DNA from 2 places in the Brevibacillus sp. FW306-2-1A-C05A genome. Region 2 is predicted to be linked to the other one. Evidence: a T-box and tRNA genes for the amino acid it is inferred to sense, from the RefSeq annotation. Region 2 holds a T-box; the other holds one or more tRNA genes.
The links. A T-box is a leader RNA that pairs with one kind of tRNA and senses whether it is charged. The one in region 2 lies ahead of metG (methionine--tRNA ligase), so its partner is inferred to be a tRNA-Met.

Region 1 (7,412 bases), on a different contig from region 2:
GGCTGGTTGACGAGCGCCCGCGCAATACTGACGCGCTGCTGCTGCCCACCGCTAAGCTCGTTCGGCCGGTGGTCGATCCGTCCTTCCAGTCCGACCCGATGCAAAATCTCTTTTGCTTTCGCCCGCCGCTTCTTGACGCTTTCGCCCGCGAAGATCAACGGCAGCTCCACGTTTTCCAGCGCCGTCAAGTTAGGCAAAAGGTTGTACGACTGGAAAATGAAGCCCATGTGCTTGCGGCGAAACAGGCACAATTCATTTTCGTTAAACTTGGAGATTTCCTCGCCGCTCACCATCACGCTGCCTTCCTCCGGCTTGGTCAAACCAGCGAGCAAATTCAGCAGCGTCGACTTCCCTGAACCGGACGAACCGCACAAGGCGACAAACTCGCCCCGGTTGACGTGCAGGTTGATATCAAACAGCACCGGAACCTTGATCTTCCCCGTTCCGTAGCTGTGATTGACTCCGGTTACTGTCAGCTCTCCCGTTGTGTTGGCCATCTTTACAGCACCTCATTCGTTCTTTTCTCATACTAAAGACGTAAAAAGTCGAAAAACGTAACGGACTTGACAAAAACTATTTCGCCTTCACACAAATGCAACAGCTTTTTCAAAATCATGTAACAAACGCGTAACCAACTGCTGCCAAATACGTACTACAATATGAGTGTGAAGAAAACACGAAAGGGCGATGACCGATGACAATCTATCGCTTTTTATTTGAAACCGCAACTCGCAGATGGGTAGAAATCATCAAGGCGCCGAGCATGTTCGAAGCAGCCAAACAGGCCAAACAGCTCGCGACCAAACGCTCCCGCTCCCTGTCTACGCCGATCAGCTTTTCTTTTCATCACGCTGCCTCCCGCTAACATGATCTACATAATGAAAACCGTTTCTCATCCCGGGAAGCGGTTTTTTATTTATGGGGATATTATTGACACCGCTGTTTTTTTCCTCTTAATATAGAGGGAGACATTACAGTGCATGACAGTAAAGCTCTGCATTCACTTCGCTGCTGCACAAGAGGGAGATAATCAAAATGACAATGAAAAAAGCGCTTACCATTGCAGGCTCCGATACCAGCGGCGGTGCTGGACAACAGGCAGACCTCAAAACGTTTCAGGAGCTTGGCGTCTTCGGAATGACAGCCCTTACTGTTATCGTGGCCCAAGACCCGCACAATGACTGGTTCCATGAAGTGTTCCCGATCGATGTGGCTATTCTGGAAAAACAGATCGAAACGGTGCTCGCCGGAATCGGCGTCGATGCAGTCAAAACCGGGATGCTTGGCACCACCGAGCTGGTTGACCTCGCTGCCCGCAAAATAGAGCAATACCAATTGAAAAATGTCGTCGTAGACCCGGTGATGATCTGTAAAGGCGCTGAAGCGCTCCATCCGGAAATCGCCATCAGCCTGCGTGAAGTGCTGCTCCCGCGTGCGACGGTTGCCACGCCAAACTTGTTCGAAGCGGGCATCCTCAGCGAAATGGGCGCGCTGACAAGCGTAGAAGACATGAAAGAAGCGGCAAAACGCATTCATGACTTCGGCACTTCTTACGTCGTGGTAAAAGGCGGCACCAAGCTGCAAAGCGGCAATGCTGTCGACGTTTTCTACGACGGGCAAAACATCGAAGTGCTCGAATCCGAGCGCTTTGACACTACATTCACGCACGGAGCAGGCTGCACCTTCTCTGCTGCGATCTGCGCTGAGCTGGCAAAAGGCAATTCCGTGCGCGGAGCCGTCGAAGTCGCGAAGGAATTTATTACAGAAGCGATTCGCCACTCCTTTGCCCTCAACCAATACGTCGGCCCAACCAACCACGGCGCATACCGCCGCAAGCACCAAGGCTAAGGCCAGCGGTTCGCAAACAAAAACTCCTGACCCGCCGAGAGCATCGTCCCGGAATCGGTCAGGAGTTTTTTTCTCTAATCTCACGCTTGCTTTTTGATCGCCACTTCCGGCTTGAGCGGAACCGTCGCCGGCTTTTTGCGCATCGAGCTTACGGTAAAGATGACGAGCGCCGACCAGATGCACGAAAAGCTGATGAGATGCGTCGTCGTAAACGGCTCTCCGAACAAAAACACAGCGGTAAGCAGCGTAATCGTCGGCGAGACGTACTGGATGAAGCCGACGATCGAGAGCGGCAAGCGCTTCGCGGCTTGCGCAAACCAGTACAACGGCATCGCCGTCGCGACTCCGGCCAGCGCCAGCAACAACATCTGCCACCATGCCAAAGTCGTCACGGTCTCTGTCCCGTTGGCCTGGAGCATAATCAGATAGCCGAGCGCGATTGGCGCGACGAACAGCGTCTCCCACGCAAGCCCGATCATCGCCTCCATCTTCACCACCTTTTTCGCCAGGCCGTAAAACGCAAACGTGAGCGCCAGCGAGAGGGCAATCCACGGAAACTCGCCGTATTGCACGGTGATGAACAGGACGCCGCAGGCAGCCAGAATCAGCGCTACCCACTGTCCGGCATGCATTTTTTCTTTTAAAAAGATCACGCCGAGCAGCACCGTAAACAGCGGATTCATATAGTAGCCAAGGCTCGTTTGCATGACCTGGTTGTTGTTTACCGCCCAAATGTAGATCAGCCAGTTCGCACTGATGAGCAGGGAGCAGATGGCAAGCGCCGCGGCTATTTTGCCTCCGGATACCGATCCCCACATCGCGCGCCAGCGTTTCGTTACCTGAATAATGATTGCGACAAAAAGAACAGACCAGACGATGCGATGCGCCAAAATCTCCCATGCGCCCATCGACTGGAACAGCTTCCAGTACAGCGGGAGCATCCCCCATGCAAAATACGCGGCAAACGCGTAAAGTATCCCCTGTTTCATTTTTCTTCCTCCACTGATTTTGCCATGTGCCCATCCTATAGAGTAGTGTAACGGAATTGTCGCCAATCGGCTATGTATTCATCACCAATATAAGCGCTCGAGACACTTTCATTCGCTACCATGGCAGCGATGTAACAAGACATCTGATTACCTCAGTAACACAATGAAGTGAGATCAAATTTTTCATTGTACCATTTTTAACGCTGGTGTACAATAGGCATTATTCAACCGAGTTTAGTCATAAGAAAGGAATTTTTACCTATGACATACTGGCGTTCTGTTTTGTTAGTCTTGCTCGGCGCATGCAGCTACGGGGTGCTGTCCCTGTTCATGAAGCACGCGTTCGCCCTTGGCTTCACTCCTTTTGAAATGAGCGGGAGCCAACTGATTTTCGGCGGCTTGATTATGTCGATTGCGGCCTTGTTCTTCTCGCGGGAACGGTTTCATTGGAAATATTTGCTGATTTTGGCGCCAGTCAGCCTGATGATGGCTTCCACCAGTATTTTTTACCATCAGGCTGTCAGTCGCGTGTCTGCTTCGCTCGCCATCGTGCTGTTGTTCCAGTTCACCTGGATCGGTGTCCTGCTCGAATCGCTCGTCGACCGCAAATGGCCGACAGCAGAAAAATGGGTATCGCTGCTCATGCTCGGCGGCGGGACGGTGCTGGCCAGCGGTCTTAGCGAAGGCGGGCTGCAAAACGTCAGCATCACGGGTCTGGTCTGCGGCCTGTTGTCGGGGGCAACGTTCGCGCTGGTCATTTTCTTCAGCGGGCGCGTCCTTCCGGGCATGAATCCTTATTTGCGCAGCGCGATTACGATCAGCATGGCAGCCGTGATGCTCTCCATCGTCTACCCGCCTACTTTTTTGCTCAATGGACGGCTGATGGACGGACTGCTTCCGCTCGGCTTGCTCGTTGCCGTATTCGGCTCGGTCATCCCGATTTTTTGCCTGGCGGTAGGCGTCCCCCGCATCGGCAACGGCCTCGCCACGATCTTGAGTGCCGTCGAGTTGCCAACCGTCGTGCTTTTGTCCTGCTTTGTCCTCCAAGAAAACGTGACGCTTTCCCAATGGGGCGGCGTTCTGATGATCCTCGCGGCCATCTGCGTGCCGCAAATCAAATGGCGCAGGCTTTTCGCGCCCGCCCATGTCTTGGAGAAAAAAGGCATGTAATTGAATCAAGCGTGTCGGTCCACCGGGGACCCGGCACGCTTTTTTTTCTGTGCCTTTCCCTTCTCGCGGATAGGAGAAAGCGGCGATGGCATGGAATGGTAAGAAGAAGCGAAATCAGGAGGGAACAGAGGTATGGAAAAACGGCATATTGTCCTCTTTCAGCAGTTGGAAGATTATCGAAAGGAAGTGCTGGAGGCGGTAAACGGCTTGTCAGAGGAAGAAGCGCTCATCGTCCCGGCGGGCTTTTCCAACAATATTTTGTGGAACTTGGGACACATCTATCTGGATCAATACTTATGGCTGCAGCACTTGACGAAAGAGGAGGCTCCGATTCCGCCCGGCTTCCGCGAATGGTTCGGCTACGGGACCAAACCGGCAGACTGGCAATCTCCTCCCCCTCCCCTGCAAACCATCCTCGCCTTGCTGGAAGAACAGCCTCAGCAAATTCGCTCCGCCTATGGGGAGCGGCTGGAGGAACCATTTCCTGCCACCGAATCTGGCATGCACACCATCGCCCAGGTGCTGGTGCGGACGATTTTTCACGAAGGGCTGCATTTGTCCACGATTACTGCATTAAGGAGGTTTGTGAACAGATGACTCTTGCCGTCACGCCTGTCTTCCGCATTTTTGACGAAGCAAAAGCGAAGGAGTTTTACGTCGATTTTCTCGGATTTCAGGTCGATTGGGAGCATCGCTACGAGGACCATTTTCCGCTGTACATGCAAGTCTCGTCGCCCGAGTGCGTGCTGCACTTAACCGAACATCACGGAGACGCCTGTCCGGGCGCGGCTGTCCGCGTGCAGGTCGAGGACATCGAGCTGCTGCACCAGACGCTTACCGGCAAGTCGTACAAATACGCCCGGCCCGGTCTGGAAAAAACGCCATGGGGAACGCGCGAGGTGTGCGTGACAGACCCGTTTGGCAACCGGATTCACTTTTTTCAGCCGCATCCTTTTCCGTAAGCAGGCAAAAACAAGCTCCCGCTGGCAGCTTCTTGGCCGCGTAAGGAACTGTGTCGCCCCGCCGCGAACCTTTCTCGTGCGCGCGCTTGTATGCTTTTTTCGCACCGCCTGCATGTTTCGCCGCATGAAGGCGGGGCGGTCGATCGCATGTGTGCCTATGCTCGGACCACTGCCATGCTGCACCGCAACATGTAGCGAGCGAGAAACTCGTCCTGAAAATGCGCATACAAAAAGCCCAGCCAGATCCGTGCAGGAATCTCGCTGGGCTTTTGCTGTTTCTACTATGGGGCGATCGATGGGACTCGAACCCACGAATGCCGGAGCCACAATCCGGTGCGTTAACCCCTTCGCCACGACCGCCATGTGTGGAATCAATCAGGTAGCGGCGGAGGGAGTCGAACCCCCGACCTTTCGGGTATGAACCGAACGCTCTGACCATCTGAGCTACACCGCCAAACGCTATGGAGCGGGTGATGGGAATCGAACCCACGCGACCAGCTTGGAAGGCTGGAGTTCTACCATTGAACTACACCCGCAAAACAAATGCTGTCCCCTTTTGCGCAAGCTGTCGCTTGCCAGGTTCGCATTGCTGAAAAGTGGTTTTCGGACCTCTTTTACAAGCGTAATTGTAACATATGTGAAAAAAAAGTCAAGGATATGGAAAGTGACGCCATATAAAGCCGTTGTGTATAGGCTCGGGTCGACAAGCACAAACTTGTCCGTCCGCGACGGCGCGGGCTGTCCTTTGTATATTATATAGAAGAAAAACATCCTGCTTCCTCCGAGCCGTTCGCGGAAATTCGCCCTAGTTCATGATAGGCAGGCTGTTTTTTGCGGCCTTCTCCGTTCAAAAAAACTTTAACCATTGTCCGCAATTCCTATACACAAATGGAAAAATATAGCCGATGGTAACAGGAGAAGCAGCATTACCGCTGATTGGAAAAGAGGAACCCATGTGAAAATTTCCATGTCGCACGCCCTGCACCCCCAAAGCCCCCTTCGCTTAAGCAACGGGGCTGAAAATCAGGCAGTAGCGGACAGGCAGCAAAAAAAACAAGCCGATTCCGTCACTGTCAGTTCCCAGGCTCGCAGCCTTTTTGCGAAAAACAACCAGTCGAAAAAAAATGACCTGATGCAATCGTTGCAGCCCCAACGGGAAAAGCTGCAAGAGAGCAAAAGCAAATTATATGAGTCAGCATTGAAATCGGGCGGGCAAGCCCAGGGCATCCAGGAGCAGATCAAGGCGCTCGATGAGCAAATTCGCGCTCTGGATGAACAAATCAGCCAAATCAAGCTGGATGAAATGCAGAAGACGTTCGTCCAGGATGCAGACAGCAAACAGCCGACTCCTGAAAAACCCGCTGACGCTGGCAACCAGACTGCCGAAGAACCTGCCTTCCAGCATTTCATGGCGTTGTCCGGTAACTTGGAGCAGCTCGAACAGCTTTCTGCCCAGAAACATAAAATCGCCCGCGGCATCCGGGTGTTGAATCAGGAGATCAAGCTGGACGAAAGCCGGGCTTTGTCAGGCCAAACGGCAACAGCCAAACGCGAGCAAGTGGCCGCACTGGAACAGACGATGGGCAGGCTCGATGAGCAGATGGGAGAAAAGTTTAAGGCGCTGACAGCACAGCTCAGCGAGCAGACGAATTTTGCCGAAGCCGAATCTTTCAGCACCGCTGCCCCTCCCCGCAATGCAGATGAATCGAGCAGCGGCGAGTCTTCGGCAGAAAACGCCCAGTCCGCACCTGACCTGGAACTCGCCCCGTAACGCGAGACAGAACAACCCACCTTTACGAGTGGAGCGACCACGCCGCGCCAGATGTTGCGGCCCGCTCGTAAAGGTGGGTTTTCGTATTCTTTCTTGTGTGGCAAACAGCAGCAGACTGGCTCTGACCTGGCTGTCGTGGCCGCCCGTCTGCCTGTCATTTTCCACGCTCCAAGCGGAAAGCATCCGGTTTGCAAAAGGACAGCAGCGCATTGCTCGTGACGTCCGCAAAGTATTCCTCCACGATCTCGCGAAACTCCCGGGCAGCGCGGGAAATGTACCGGCTCTTGTGCCAGAGCAAAGCGATCTCGCGCGCCAAATTGCAGCCCTCTACCCGCAAATAGTGGACCTGCTCGTGCAAGCTCCTTCCCGTGCAAGGGATAAAGGCGATGCCGATTCCCGCCTCTACGAGCGCAACCAGCCGGGCAGGTTCATCGCCTTCGTACACGTAAGCTGGCTCGAGGGCTGATTTCAGCATGTATCCAGATGGCAGGAGGAAATATTCCGCTGTCAAAACTGATGCTTGCCCTCGACCAGCATGTCGGCAATCAGATCGACTTGTGCTTTTACGGCAATCGGGTCGTACGGCCAAAAATAGTCGGTATCCATCTGGTAAACGCGGCCGTTTTTGACTGCGTCCAGCGTGTTCCAGATCGGATTGCTCGGATCAAGTCC
Region 2 (7,412 bases):
TCTCTTTGTTGATGGCTTCTATCGCCGCCTCAAATTCCGCGCGACTGATCTGAAAGGCATTGAGCCGTTGCAGCATTTGCTTGGCGTTGGCGTATCCGATGCCCAATGCTTCGCCCAGCTTGATTCTCCGCTCCTTGGCGTCGCCGCCTGACGTCAATCCGTTTTTCAGAAGATCGTCAGCCGTAATCTCCCCGACCGTTTCCGCCATCTCTGTGCGGACTTCCGAGAGCGCGCGAACAATCACGTCAGGAGAAGCGTTCTCTACCCCGATATCGCCCTTTTTCGTGCCGTCCTCTTGCGTGATAAAGGCGTGCTTGCAGCCCGGCACCGATCGGCTGATAATTTTGCGGATGCGCTCCCCCTGGTAATCCGGGTCGGTAAAAATAATGACACCGCGCTTTTGCTGTGCCAGCCGGATTTTTTCGATCGTTCTGGCGTGGATGGCGGAGCCGCCTGTCTCAATCGTGTCCGCGTTAACTGCCCGCTTGATCGCAGCGGTATCGTCTCTCCCCTCCACCACAATCACTTCTTTTATCTTCATCATGTACTCCCACTTTCGTACGATGTCGCTTTTGGTCATAGTGTTCCAAAAAAATCAGGCGAAAAGCCCTTGTTTCGCGAAACGTTTCTGCGCTTTGAACCGTCTAACTATCAAACAGCTTATCACGACTATTCCCAAAACGCCAAAGACAAAAGACAGGAGCTGTTCGCCCCTGTCTTACGGTTTCTGCGGCCCGATTATATAGACGGTTTTGTTGCGCTTGCGGCCAAATTGAACAGCCTCTGCCTCCGTGCTTACAAACACGTCAATTTTGCCGCCACGCATCGCTCCGCCCGTGTCTTCTGCCCGGCGATACCCAACGCCCTCGATGTAAACCCACCAGCCATACGGAATCACTTTTGGATCTACAGCGATGGTATGACCTGCCTTGGCCTTCACGCCCGTCGCCGTGCGGCCGTAGCCTGGCGAGCTAGGGTGTTTGCCTCCCCCCGCAGGAGAATAGGCGGTCAAGGTAACCCCGTTCAGTACTTTTTTCGGCCTAAATACTTTTCCACCACGCGAGACCATACCCGTTGCTGAAGCGACCAGGACCCGTTGCGACGGATCGTTGTTTTGCAGCGCAGGAACTGCCGTTCCCACCGCCACGATCTGGTCTTTCTTCGGCACAAGCACGTCTCTTGTCACCAGTTCACGGGAGACCTCCTTCCCGTCTTCCATAACCAGCTTGTAGTGTGCAATTGCCTTACCCTCTTGCCCGTTTTGCAATACACGGGACTTGCCTTTCTCTAACGCTGGATCGTTTTTGCGTATTTCCTGGAAAGTAACTCGCTCCTCGACTTTTACCATCTGCTCGAATACGCGCTTGATCGTGATTGTCGAGTCTTTGGTCAGCGAGGCGCTCAAGGCCGGCTCCACCCGGTCCTTTTCACCTAGCGCAATGCCGCTGTCCTTCAACGCGCCAGCAACATCGCGGCTAAGCGTCAGTATCGTTTTTGTCTGCCCGTCAACCTGGACCGGAATGGACCAGGCTGTATGTAAAGTAATCATTGCTCCGTCTGATAGCTTCGTCTCAGGTGTTGGTTGAAGGGAATCCTTTTCCGTTACCGTAATGTTTCGCTCGGTCAAGAACTGCTCAACGGTACTCGCTTTGGTAGCTACCGTCTGGCTTTCTCCGTCCAACGAAAAAGTGACCTGTTTTGGCTGGGTAGCCTGGGCAGAGAAATAGCCAATCATGGGAATGAGAACAAGAGAGAGGACGCCAAAAAGAACAAGTCCCCGATTCTTATACCTTTCCCATATCGCGCGTAACTCCATTTCCCACACTCCTTTTCCTAGAAAAGCACGAGGCTTCTCCTGTCTAGCCAGGTAAGGGTCGATGTAATTGCACTAATATTCTGGAAGTGGCCAGTACTTAGCAAGGTCGGCTTTGATTGTATGTCACTTTCCCGGCTTTGTCAAATTTACCCTCCCTTGGCCGAAGCGATAATGCTAACAGACTAGCAAAAAACAGATGGCGAATGGTAGCAGATTCCTGTCGAGGAGCCGTGTCGGATGGACAATAATCGTTCGACACATTGTTCAAGGTATGCGCCACCAAAAACGAGTAGAACAACAAGATCGAGGAACAAAAAAACGGGAAATCACGTGATATGTCGTGATTTCCCGTTTTTGCTTGCGGTTTGTTTACGGTTGAAGGCGGAACAGACGCCTTGCGTTTTCCGTCGTGATTTGCGCCATTTCTTCGTAAGACAGGCCGCGAATGTTCGCCATTTCTTCGCAGACGTAGCGCACGTAGCCACTCTCATTTCGCTTGCCGCGGAACGGGTGAGGAGTGAGGTACGGGCAGTCTGTTTCTATCAACAGCTTGTCGAGCGGTACTTTTGCCGCTACTTCTTTTGGCTGCTTCGCGTTTTTGAAAGTCAGCGGGCCGCCGAACGAGATGTAAAAATTCATGTCCAGCGCCTGCTTCGCTGTCTCCCAGCTACCCGAGAAGCAGTGCATGATTCCCCCGACTTCTGCTGCCTTCTCTTCTTTGAGGATCGTCAAAACATCCTGGTGAGCGTCCCGGTTGTGGATGATGATCGGCATGTCGAGTTTTCGCGCCAGACGAATCTGCTTGCGGAACACTTCGGCCTGCACGTCTTTTGGCGACGTATCCCAGTAGTAGTCGAGGCCCATTTCGCCCAGCCCCACTACTTTCGGATCACGACTCAGCTCCTCGATCCATTCCAGATGCTCGTCTGTCATATCTTTTGCGTCCTGAGGGTGCCATCCTACGACTGCGTAAATAAAATCATAGGTTTTCGCCAGCTCCATGCAGGTCGGGATGGTTTCCGCGTTAAACCCGATGTTCACGATCGTGCTGACGCCGTTTTCCCGCGCGCGGGCAATGACCTCCTCGCGATCCTCGTCGAATTCCTTCGCGTTCAGATGCGCGTGCGTTTCAAATAGCAAAATAGGTCCTTCCTTTCCTAGCCCTCGTTACTTCACAATCGCTCCGTTTGGCATGCTCGGATCGACTGTCGCCAGCGTCAGTTGGTCGCCTGCGGATGCTGCCAGGATCATGCCCTGCGACAGCTCGCCACGCAGCTTGACTGGCTTCAGATTGGCGACGAGGATTACTTTTTTGCCGACCATTTCTTCCGGAGTGTAGTATTTGGCGATACCGGATACAACCTGGCGTTTTTCATAGCCGAGGTCGAGTTGCAAAATCAACAGCTTGTCGGCGTTTGGATGCTTCACACATTCTACTACTTGTGCGACACGCAGCTCTACTTTGCCAAAATCGTCGATGCCGATCTCGTCTTTGGCATCTGCTGGTTTTTCCGTTACTTCAGCTTGGTTGGCAGTCGTTTCGTTCACAGGTGCTTCCCCTTTCAATGCGTCTTGCTTTTTCTTGTTTTCCTCTGCTTGGCGGCGCGCTTCTGCTGTCGATTCGTCGATGAAGGCCAGCTCAGCCTGCACGTCCAGGCGCGGGAACAGCAGCTCTTTGCGGCTGACAGTGCTTCCGGCAGGCAATCCGCCCCAGACGCCGGCAGATTCCCAGCTTGTTGCCTGCTCGTTGCCCAGGATTCCGAGTTGGTCCCAGATTTTCGCCGGAGCTTTGGTCATGAACGGCTGAATCAAAATGGAGGTGATGCGGATGCTCTCCGCAAGATTGTACATGACCGTTGCCAAACGTCCCTTGGTTTCTTCCGATTTTGCCAGATTCCACGGCATCGTTTCGTCGATGTATTTGTTGGTGCGTCCTACCAGCTCCCAGATGTGGGCAAGCGCGTTGGAGAAACGCATTTCTTCCATATGCTCCTCGACCAGCGCCTTTGTTTTCATCGCCAGGCCGATCAGGCTGTCATCCGGCTCTCCGGCATCTTGTGCGGCTGGCACGATGCCATCGAAATATTTTTCGATCATCGTAGTGGTACGGCTCAGCAGGTTGCCGATGTCGTTTGCCAGATCGTAGTTCAGACGCTGGATAAACGATTCCGGTGTGAAAATGCCATCCTGGCCGAAGTTGATCTCGCGCAGCAGGAAGTAGCGCACGCCATCGGAGCCATAGCGATCAATCAGCAGCTTCGGATCAATGACGTTGCCTTTGGATTTGGACATTTTTCCGTCCGGCATCAGCAGCCAGCCATGACCGAAAACTTGTTTTGGCAGCGGCACATCGAGCGCCATCAGCAAAATCGGCCAGTAGATCGTATGGAAGCGCAAAATGTCTTTTCCCACCATATGCACATTCGCAGGCCAGAAACGGCGGTATTTGCTGTCGTCGTCAGACAAGTAGCCGAGCGCGGAAATGTAGTTGGTCAACGCGTCGATCCAGACGTAAATGACGTGCTCAGGATCGCTCGGCACTTTGATCCCCCAGTCAAACGTGCTGCGGGATACGGACAAATCCTGGAGGCCCGGCTTGAGGAAGTTGTTAATCATCTCGTTGCGGCGGCTCTCCGGTTGGATGAAGTCAGGGTTCGCCTCGATGTGCGCGAGCAATCTGTCCTGGTATTTGGACAAGCGGAAGAAGTAGTTTTTCTCCTTCACTTTTTTCACTTCGCGGCCGCAATCCGGGCAAATGTAGCCTTTGTCGGTCTTACATTGTGTCTCGGTCCAGAAAGCCTCGTCCGGCACACAGTAGTATCCCTCATACTCGCCCAAGTAAATGTCGCCCTGATCGAGCAGACGCTGGAACACTTTTTGCACGACTTCCTTATGACGCGGCTGCGTGGTGCGGATGAAATCGTCGTAGGAGATGTCCAGTTTTTGCCACAGGTCGCGAATCCAGTCAACAACCGGATCGATGAACTCCAGCGGCTGTTTGCCGTCTTCGGCTGCGCGCTCCTGAAGCTTTTGTCCATGCTCGTCCGTACCTGTCAGGTAGTAGACGTCATAGCCGCGCAAACGTTTGTAGCGCGCCAGAGCATCACAAGCAATTGTCGTGTAGGCATTGCCGATGTGCAGCTTGTTGCTTGGATAGTAAATCGGTGTGGTGATGTAATATGTTGGTTTCATGCAACCTAGCCCCTCCTGATAACGTTTAGAAAAATAGAAAAGCCCACCCCAAAAATTGGGGCGAGCTCTAACTCGCGGTACCACCCAAATGCTCCGTTCCCCTCGCGGACAACGGACTTGGTGAGTCTGAAACAGACTCTGCCCGTAACGTGGGCCGACGTCACAAACTACTGGGCACGGTCATTTCCGTGGCTGTTCATCTGCAAGACTCTGGGGCCATGTTCAGCCTGCTCGCTTATGCCGGTTTTCAGCTACCCCGGCTCTCTGGGATAAGGAGGATCGGCTTACTCTTCCCATCATAGTCGTTTTGCTATCAATTCCCTCATTTACCCTCTATTGTACACGACCGACTTGTTTTGTAAACATCCAGGAGGGCCGAACGGCTACGATTTATTTTATACATGACAGGAAAAGGCAAAAAAGAGAAGACAAGGCTTTTTTGTCGAATGGGCGCGGCTTTATTCGACATAAAGTGACCGATTCGACACGCATTTCTCCCAGTTAATTTTATCCATAAAATTTTCCATACCGTTTCCATTTTTCTACGAAACGCTGATATATCAGCTTTCCTGTTTTCAAAAAAAACTTTGCTTTTCAAAGATTTGTCAAAATGATGTTGACACCTTTGGGAATCGCTGGTATGATAATCCCAACAGATAATGTCGAATATTGACGATTAATGATGAGCGTTTACCAATACATCGACATATGAAGACTTGAGAGGAGAATTTACTATGATGAAATCAACAGGGATTGTTCGTAAAGTAGATGAACTGGGTCGTGTCGTTATTCCGATCGAATTGCGCCGCACACTGGGCATCGCGGAAAAAGACGCTTTGGAAATTTACGTAGATGGCGAGCGCATCATCCTGAAAAAATACGAGCCTGCTTGCATCTTCTGTGGAAACGCTGATAAAGTATCTCATTTTAAAGGTAAAATCGTGTGCCAGGATTGCCTGACCGAGATGCCTGTTGTTAAACGCTAAACACTCATTTCCATACGTACTTGATTTACATACGATATGCCTTCGCAAAGGGACAAGCTTCGCGGAGGCTATTTGTACTGCCTGCGTCGCTGCTGCGCTGGTTGATCGGACGAAAAGAAAAAGCCGACCCGTTCGGTCAGCTTCCTGCTCATCTTACTCGTCTTCCTGGTCGCGGTGGTATTCGTTGTAGACGTCGCGCTTGGGCAAACCGCGATCGTCTGCCGCCTGTTTGATCGCCTCTTTTTTGCTCAAGCCTTGCTCGCAGTAATGCTCGACATGCTGGACAATGCTCAACTGCTGCCACCAGATGTTTTCCTCGTCTGCTTCAGCAGCGGTTGTGCCTGTAAAGCCTTCGACAATCACGCAAAACTCGCCGCGCACTTCGCCATTGCCCAGCCATTCCAGCAGCTCATCAAAAGTGCCGCGCACGAACTCTTCGTAGCGCTTGGTCAGCTCGCGCGCCAGCACGGCCCGCCGATTCCCCCACGCTTCCCGCATGGCCGCAATCGTCTTCTCGATGCGGTGCGGCGCTTCATAAAAAATCAGCGTCTCCGGGTAGCGCTTGAGTCGTTCCAGCTCTTCGCGCCGCTCCTTGTTTTCCCGGCCGATAAAGCCGCAAAAGACAAAGCGGTCTGTCGGCAGCCCCGAAGCGATCAACGCCGTCAGCCCTGCGTTGGCTCCTGGCACCGGAACGACAGGGTATCCGGCAGCGACCGCATCGCGCACGAGATCAGCGCCCGGATCGGATATCGCCGGAAGTCCGGCGTCGCTCACCAGCGCGATCTGTTTTCCTTCGGCCAGCCATTGCAGCAGCCCCTGACCGCTCGCTTCCTTATTATGTTCGTGATAGCTCACGGTGCGCTTTTCGATTTGAAAATGGTTCAACAGCTTCCTTGTTTGACGCGTATCCTCGCAGGCAATCACATCAACCGCCCGCAGCGTTTCCAGGCAACGGACCGTCATATCATCGAGATTGCCGATTGGCGTAGCGACCAGATACAGGACACCTGTTTCTTCCTGCGCAAAGCTGCGCTGTATATTCATCGCGGCGTCCCTCCAATCAACTGTTCTTTTTGCTTGCGATTCAGCCGTTTGATTCCTTCCTCGCGCTTCAAGCCCCACGAACGGTCAGGCCCTTCTTCCCAAAAGACAAGCGCAAGCGGCCCGCGCCCTCTGGTGTATTTCGCCCCTTTGCCTTCATTGTGCATCGCCAGGCGGCGCAGCAACTCCGTCGTATAGCCGGTGTACAAGGAGCCGTCCGCGCAGGCGAGAATGTAGACAAAATGGCTTTTATGCGAGGGAATCTCGTCTGCCGAAGTAAATTTCTTGCAGTTCTTCACAGTATTCCTCACCATTCTCATAGACAATCAGCGGCGGCTGAATCCTCAGCTCCGGCTTGCCACCCCTGATTCCTTCGA

Region 1: it encodes a tRNA-Met, which carries the amino acid that the T-box ahead of metG (methionine--tRNA ligase) is inferred to sense. The anticodon was not compared.

What each region holds. Positions count from the first base shown of each region.
Region 1 covers NZ_JBYSWV010000001.1:510,603-518,014, forward strand. Annotated here, with positions in the region: gene AC3WJN_RS02625 (ABC transporter ATP-binding protein) at 1-497, opposite strand, end outside; gene AC3WJN_RS02630 (hypothetical protein) at 695-865, shown strand; gene pdxK (pyridoxine/pyridoxal/pyridoxamine kinase) at 1,036-1,848, shown strand; gene rarD (EamA family transporter RarD) at 1,929-2,837, opposite strand; gene AC3WJN_RS02645 (EamA family transporter) at 3,099-4,007, shown strand; gene AC3WJN_RS02650 (DinB family protein) at 4,140-4,604, shown strand; gene AC3WJN_RS02655 (glyoxalase superfamily protein) at 4,601-4,969, shown strand; tRNA gene AC3WJN_RS02660 (tRNA-His) at 5,254-5,329, opposite strand; tRNA gene AC3WJN_RS02665 (tRNA-Met) at 5,350-5,423, opposite strand; tRNA gene AC3WJN_RS02670 (tRNA-Gly) at 5,432-5,505, opposite strand; gene AC3WJN_RS02675 (hypothetical protein) at 5,925-6,740, shown strand; partial or broken gene AC3WJN_RS02680 (LysR family transcriptional regulator substrate-binding protein) at 6,895-7,275, opposite strand; gene AC3WJN_RS02685 (ABC transporter substrate-binding protein) at 7,248-7,412, opposite strand, start outside.
Region 2 covers NZ_JBYSWV010000014.1:39,519-46,930, reverse strand. Annotated here, with positions in the region: gene rnmV (ribonuclease M5) at 1-541, opposite strand, end outside; gene AC3WJN_RS11020 (resuscitation-promoting factor) at 719-1,816, opposite strand; gene AC3WJN_RS11015 (TatD family hydrolase) at 2,186-2,956, opposite strand; gene metG (methionine--tRNA ligase) at 2,984-5,008, opposite strand; T-box leader at 5,062-5,317, opposite strand; gene AC3WJN_RS11005 (AbrB/MazE/SpoVT family DNA-binding domain-containing protein) at 5,743-5,994, shown strand; gene rsmI (16S rRNA (cytidine(1402)-2'-O)-methyltransferase) at 6,148-7,038, opposite strand; gene AC3WJN_RS10995 (GIY-YIG nuclease family protein) at 7,035-7,334, opposite strand; gene AC3WJN_RS10990 (tRNA1(Val) (adenine(37)-N6)-methyltransferase) at 7,285-7,412, opposite strand, start outside.